Marinoscillum sp. 108: one gene and its partner. The main gene of each other region encodes a partner of the protein of the gene in region 2 in a complex. Links are inferred from orthologs where the notes say so. Each region holds a gene or a part of one and is shown on either strand. Other genes may lie near its edges.

Region 1 (3,732 bases), on a different replicon or contig from region 2:
GACATAGTCGATGTCCAGGTTACTTCCAGCAGCACGCCTTCTGGCATGCTGCTGATGAGTTTGTCCTGTACTTTGGTATTGTTGACGCTGCTGCTGGGCGCCCAAAAAGAGTATTTTGAAAAGAAACCCTCCTACTCGATAGATCAAATAAGATATGAGGGCTATTATCAACAAGAATTTTAACATAGTACTCTATTAACTTATCTACTGAGGTAGAGGTTTCGTTCAGCGTAAATTTCAAGAAAGTAATCATCCATCAAATCATCGATGAAGTAGATGGCTTCACCCGTAGATTTCATTTCGGGTCCCAGTTCCTTATTCACATTAGGGAACTTGTGGAAAGAGAACACGGGTTCTTTGATGGCATATCCGTGCTTATAAGGTTTGAAATCAAAGTCTTTTACCTTCTTGGCTCCCAGCATCACCTTGGTCGCGTAGTTCACATAAGGCTCCCTGTAGGCTTTGCAAATGAAAGGCACCGTACGGGAAGCCCTTGGATTGGCCTCAATAATATAGACTTTGTCATCTTTGATGGCAAACTGAATATTGATAAGTCCAACGGTTTCCAGCGCCTTGGCGATTTTAATCGTGTACTCTTCGATCTGCCGAATCACAAAATCCCCCAGGTTGTAAGGGGGTAGTACTGCATAAGAATCTCCAGAATGGATCCCTGCGGGCTCTATGTGCTGCATGATCCCGATAATGTACACATCCGTACCATCACAAATGGCATCAGCTTCAGCTTCAATAGCCCCTTCCAGAAAGTGATCCAGCAAAATCTTGCCATCGGTTTTCTCCTTCAGCAGATTCACCACGTGCTCTTCCATCTCCTGCTCGTTGATCACGATCTTCATGCTCTGGCCTCCCAGTACATAACTAGGTCTGACAAGTAATGGAAAACCAATCTCCTTGGAGAGTTCAATGGCTTCCTCAGCATCTTCTATCGTACCATACTGCGGGTAAGGGATGCCTTGTTCTTTCAGCAAATCTGAAAAACGCCCCCGGTCCTCAGCCAGATCCAGTGCTTCATAGCTGGTACCAATGACTTTGATCCCATACCTGCTGAGTTTCTCTGCCAGCTTCAAAGCAGTCTGCCCTCCCAGCTGAACGATCACTCCCTCAGGTTTTTCATGAAGGATGATGTCATAAATATGCTCCCAAAAGACTGGCTCAAAGTAGAGTTTATCAGCCACATCAAAATCAGTGGAAACAGTCTCCGGATTACAGTTGATCATGATGGTCTCGTACCCACACTCCTTGGCAGCGAGCACTCCGTGCACACAGGAGTAATCAAACTCAATTCCCTGTCCAATCCTGTTCGGACCGGAACCCAGCACTACTATTTTCTTTCTGTCACTTGAGATGGACTCGTTTTCCTGATCAAAAGATGAGTAATAATATGGGGTTTGTGCCTCAAACTCCGCAGCACAGGTGTCTACAAGTTTGTACACCCGCTTGATGCCCTCATCATTCCTCTTCTGGTAAACCTCGCTCTCCAAACACTTGAGCAAGTGCGCTATCTGACGGTCGGCATATCCTTTTTCCTTGGCTTCTTTTAACAATTGTCTTGGCAAGCTATCCAGGGTGAATGCACTGATCTTGTTTTCCAAATAGATCAGTTCCTCAATCTGGTGTAAAAACCAAGGGTCAATTTTGGTAAGCTTCTGGATGGTCTTGAAGGGTATGCCCAACTTGAACGCATCATAAATATGGAAAAGACGATTCCAGCTTGGATTCTCAAGGCTGTACAGGATTTCCTGCTGGTCTTTTAGTTCGCGACCGTCAGCACCCAGACCGTTCCGCTTGATCTCCAGGGACTGGCAAGCCTTCTGTAGGGCTTCCTGGAAATTCCTCCCGATACCCATGGCCTCACCTACAGACTTCATCTGAAGTCCCAACTTTCTGTCCGATCCGGGGAATTTATCAAAATTCCAACGTGGTATTTTTACAATCACATAATCCAGCGCCGGCTCAAAAAAGGCCGATGTGGTTTTCGTGATTTGATTTTTCAATTCATCCAGGTTGTACCCGATGGCCAGCTTGGCGGCAATCTTAGCAATAGGATATCCTGTAGCCTTTGAAGCCAGTGCTGAAGACCTGGAAACCCTCGGGTTGATCTCAATACCGACAATCTCATCAGTCTCAGGGTGTACAGAAAACTGAACGTTACATCCCCCTGCAAACTGGCCAATGGCATTCATCATGCGCTTAGCCAAGTCCCGCATCTGCTGATAGACAGTATCTGGCAATGTCATGGCTGGTGCCACCGTGATGGAATCCCCTGTATGGACACCCATCGGGTCAAAATTTTCGATGCTACAGATGATGATGATGTTGCCGATGTTATCACGGAGTAGCTCAAGCTCATACTCTTTCCAGCCCATGATACTCTGCTCCACGAGCACCTCATGGATCGGTGAGGCCTGAAGGCCTGCATTGAGGGCTTTGTCAAAATCTTCCGGCTTGTCCACAAACCCGCCACCAAAACCACCAAGGGTATAGGATGGTCTGATTACCAAAGGAAATCCAATTTCCTGAGCGATCTCTTTTCCTTTCAGAAAGGAGGTGGCTGTTTCACCCTTACAGGTATTTACGCCGATCTCTGCCATCTTCAGACGGAATTTTTCCCGGTCTTCAGTGGTCTCGATGGCATTGATATCCACCCCAATGATTTTCACACCGTATTTTTCCCAAATTCCGGATTTATCACATTCTATGGCGAGGTTGAGTGCTGTCTGCCCCCCTTGCGTAGGGAGTACGGCATCAATATCGTGTTTTTCCAGAACCTCCTTAATGGATTTTTTGGTCAGTGGGAGGAGATACACGTTATCGGCAGTAACCGGGTCCGTCATAATGGTGGCCGGATTGCTATTGATAAGGGTGACCTCAATACCTTCTTCTCTCAGCGATTTAGCTGCTTGAGAGCCTGAATAATCAAACTCGCAGGCCTGACCAATGATGATGGGACCGCTTCCGATGATGAGTACTGACTTAATACTGGAGTCTTTTGGCATAAGTAATGGAGGTTACATAGGTACAAATTGGGGCAAATTTAAGTCAGGGAACCTCCACGGGAAAACCGATTAAAACTAAATTTGAGAAAGTGGCGGATTAATTTTCATATTTACAAATTCCCAAAGCAATAAAGGCCACCTCTTCATTTTCAAGTATGTATTATTGCAAATTGCATTTTTTCAGATGAATCGTATTGACCGACTAACTGCCATCCTTATTCAACTTCAGGGAAAACCACGGATCCCGATGGAAGATTTTGAGGAGCGCTTTGGGGTAAGCCGCCGGACAATCTTCAGAGACCTCAAGTCACTCATGGAAGCAGGGGTGCCGATTGGTGGAGATGCCGGAGAAGGATACTTCATTGTGGATGGTTATCACCTGCCACCGGTGGTTTTCAATAAGGAAGAAGCCGCTGCGCTCCTACTGGGCGCAAAGTTGATCGAACAAAATGCCGATAGTCAGATTGCCAAAAATTTTCAGGAGGCGATGTACAAGATCAAGGCCGTCCTCAAATGTCACGACCGGGAGTTTTTGGACACCCTGGAGCAAAGCATTTCGGTGATCGCCTCACCTACAGTTACCAATTTTGGATTTCCTGACTCACACATCGCAGAAATCCAGATGGCACTGGCCGCCCGAAAAATTATTCAAATACGCTATCACTCTAACTATAAAGACCAGACGACCGACAGAAAAGTGGCTCCTTTGGGGCTGGTG
Region 2 (3,117 bases):
TTGGTATGGATCTTTCGAAATATAAATTGGAAGAAGAATAATGAGACACGGAAAGAAATTTAATCATCTTGGAAGAACAGCATCTCACAGAAAGGCGATGTTGTCGAATATGGCTTCTTCCTTGATTCTGCATAAGAGAATCAACACCACTGTAGCGAAAGCAAAAGCTTTGAGAAAGTATGTGGAGCCTTTGATCACAAAAGCAAAGACCGATACTACTCACTCCAGAAGGATTGCTTTTTCATACCTGCAGGATAAAGTATCTGTACAGGAGCTTTTCGGCCCTATCGCAGAGAAGATTTCTTCAAGACCAGGTGGATACACCAGAATCATCAAAACCGGTATCAGACTGGGTGATAACGCAGAAATGTGTATGATGGAGCTGGTAGACTTCAATGAGTTGTTGCTTCAGGATTCTGATGCTGCAAAAGCTAAGACCAGAAGATCAAGAAGAGGTGGTAAGAAAGGTGGGGAGTCTGCTGAAACTGCAGCTGTAGAAGAAGCAGTGGTGGTAGAGGAGCCGGTGGCCGAAGCTGCGGTAGCAGAAGAGGTGATCGAGGAAGCTGCTGCTGAGTCTACTGAGGAAGAGCCTACTAACGAGGCTTCTGATGACACAGAAGAAAAAGAGAAAAGTGAATAACTTAAGTTAAGAGATATAAAAGGGATTGGGTGTTGACCTAATCCCTTTTTTTATGTCTGATTTGTGAACGATAATTTCTTATTTTTGCAAGCCATGAAGCAACCAGAAAGAAAAAAAGCCCTCCTGCTATTAGAAGACGGTTCTCTCTTTGAAGGATATTCGATAGGGAAAACCGGTACTTCCGGAGGCGAAATATGTTTTAACACAGGAATGACCGGTTATCAGGAGATCTACACAGATCCTTCCTACTACGGTCAGATCATTGTGAATACCACACCACACATAGGAAACTATGGAGTTCATGTAGATGAAGATGAGTCTGCGCACCCGATGATCAAGGGATTGGTGGTGAATGACTTCACCCATCAATATAGCCGCAAGACAGCTTCTGAAGGGTTACATGAATATCTGGAAAAGCACAACACTGTTGGTATCACAGATGTGGATACAAGAATGTTGGTAAGACATATTCGCACCAAGGGCGCCATGAATGCAGTGATCACGTCTGAGATTTTTGATCTGGATGCATTGAAAACGAAGCTAAGTGAGGTGCCGAGCATGGAATCGTTAGAGCTTTCCAGTGTGGTGACCACCAAAACCGCTTATGAAGTAGGTCAGGAAAATACAGGCTTGCGAATTGCGGTCATGGATTTCGGGATCAAAAGATCCATTCTTAAGAATTTCGTAGAGCGTGATTGTCATTGCAAGGTATTCCCTGCGAATGCTACCCTCTCTGAAATGGAAGCATGGAATCCTGACGGTTACTTTCTGTCTAATGGCCCTGGAGATCCCGCGGCTATGGACTACGCCGTGGAGACGGTGAAAGGCATATTGGTAAAAGATTACCCCATTTTCGGTATATGTCTGGGCAATCAGCTTCTGGCCAGGGCGGTGGATATAGATACCTTTAAAATGCACCATGGTCACAGAGGACTTAACCATCCCGTGAAAAATTTGCAAACAGGAAAGAGCGAAGTGACTTCACAGAATCACGGTTTTTCGGTGAACATGGACTCTTTAAAAAACTCAACAACAGCAGAACTTACCCATCTCGATCTAAATGATAATACTGTAGAGGGACTAAGGTTGGTCAATAAGCCAGCTTTCTCCGTGCAGTATCATCCAGAATCATCCCCAGGACCCCATGATTCTGCCTATCTATTTGACGATTTTATACAACTAATTAAAGATCAGAAATCATGAGTATTATTGAAAGTGTACATGCAAGACAGATTCTCGACTCCAGAGGTAATCCTACAGTGGAAGTAGACGTCTATACGGAAAATGGTTTTATGGGCCGTGCGGCTGTTCCTTCTGGAGCATCTACGGGCGAGCATGAGGCTGTCGAGTTACGCGACGGGGATAAGTCCAAGTACTTAGGAAAAGGTGTTTTGAAGGCAGTGGAAAATGTGAATGAGCACATTGCCCCTGAGATTGTAGGCATCTCTGTATTTGAGCAGAAGCTGATAGATGATGTGATGATTGAGCTGGATGGCACGCATAACAAGAGTAAGCTGGGAGCTAATGCTATCCTTGGTGTTTCTTTGGCTGTAGCCAAAGCGGCAGCTGAGGAGTCAGGGCAGTCACTTTATCGTTATTTGGGAGGGGTGAATGCACACGTTCTTCCTGTACCTATGATGAACATCATCAATGGTGGATCGCACTCGGATGCACCGATTGCATTTCAGGAATTTATGATCCGACCTGTAGGAGCTCCTTCTTTCAGCGAAGCTTTGCGAATGGGTGCTGAGGTATTCCACAACCTGAAAAGCATCATTAAGGATAAAGGATTGAGTACTGCTGTGGGTGATGAGGGTGGATTTGCACCTAATTTCTCAGGTGGTACAGAGGAAGCATTGGATGCTGTATTGAAGGCGATCGATAAAGCTGGTTACAAGGCTGGTAAAGACATCACCATTGCGATGGACTGTGCTTCTTCAGAGTTTTTTGAAGGTGGAAAATACAACTACGCCAAGTTTGAAGGAGAGAGCGGTAAAGTGCGTACCAGCGCTGAGCAGGTAGACTATTTGGCCTCTTTGGTAGAGAAGTATCCAATCGACAGTATTGAGGATGGATGTGATGAAAACGACTGGGAAGGCTGGAAACTCCTCACTGAGAAAATTGGTAGCAAGTGCCAGTTGGTAGGTGATGATCTATTGGTTACCAATGTGAAATTTCTTGAAAAAGGAATCAAGGAGAAGGCTGCCAATTCTATCCTGATCAAAGTAAATCAGATTGGAACTTTGTCAGAAACTTTCGCAGCAATTGAGATGGCTCATAAAGCCGGATGGACTGCAGTGGTTTCTCACAGATCAGGAGAGACAGAAGACAACACCATCGCTGACATTTCCGTGGCATTGAACACTGGCCAGATTAAAACAGGATCTATGTCAAGGTCTGACAGAATGGCTAAATACAATCAGTTGTTGAGAATAGAAGAGGAACTGGGCGAAATGGCCAAGTACCCAACAGCTAAA

What was found.
Region 1: the proteins of carA (region 2) and carB are in contact, whole or in part, in a solved structure (PDB 1KEE), measured with the Escherichia coli proteins. The link is inferred for Marinoscillum sp. 108 from one-to-one orthologs.

The regions. Positions count from the first base shown.
Region 1 is NZ_LR734808.1:3,542,221-3,545,952, reverse strand. Bases 1-3,403 are described here. They hold carB (carbamoyl-phosphate synthase large subunit), read right to left. Parts: upstream 3,015-3,403; coding sequence 201-3,014; downstream 1-200. Other genes in these bases: GV030_RS14420 (YafY family protein), read left to right, coding at 3,199-3,403; GV030_RS14430 (DUF4834 family protein), read right to left, coding at 1-186. In the rest of the region: more of GV030_RS14420, read left to right, coding at 3,404-3,732. UniProt on the Escherichia coli protein: Large subunit of the glutamine-dependent carbamoyl phosphate synthetase (CPSase).
Region 2 is NZ_LR734817.1:628,362-631,478, reverse strand. Bases 1-2,788 are described here. They hold carA (glutamine-hydrolyzing carbamoyl-phosphate synthase small subunit), read left to right. Parts: upstream 1-733; coding sequence 734-1,843; downstream 1,844-2,788. Other genes in these bases: eno (phosphopyruvate hydratase), read left to right, coding at 1,840-2,788; rplQ (50S ribosomal protein L17), read left to right, coding at 41-640; GV030_RS20220 (DNA-directed RNA polymerase subunit alpha), read left to right, coding at 1-41. Outside these bases: more of eno, read left to right, coding at 2,789-3,117. UniProt on the Escherichia coli protein: Small subunit of the glutamine-dependent carbamoyl phosphate synthetase (CPSase).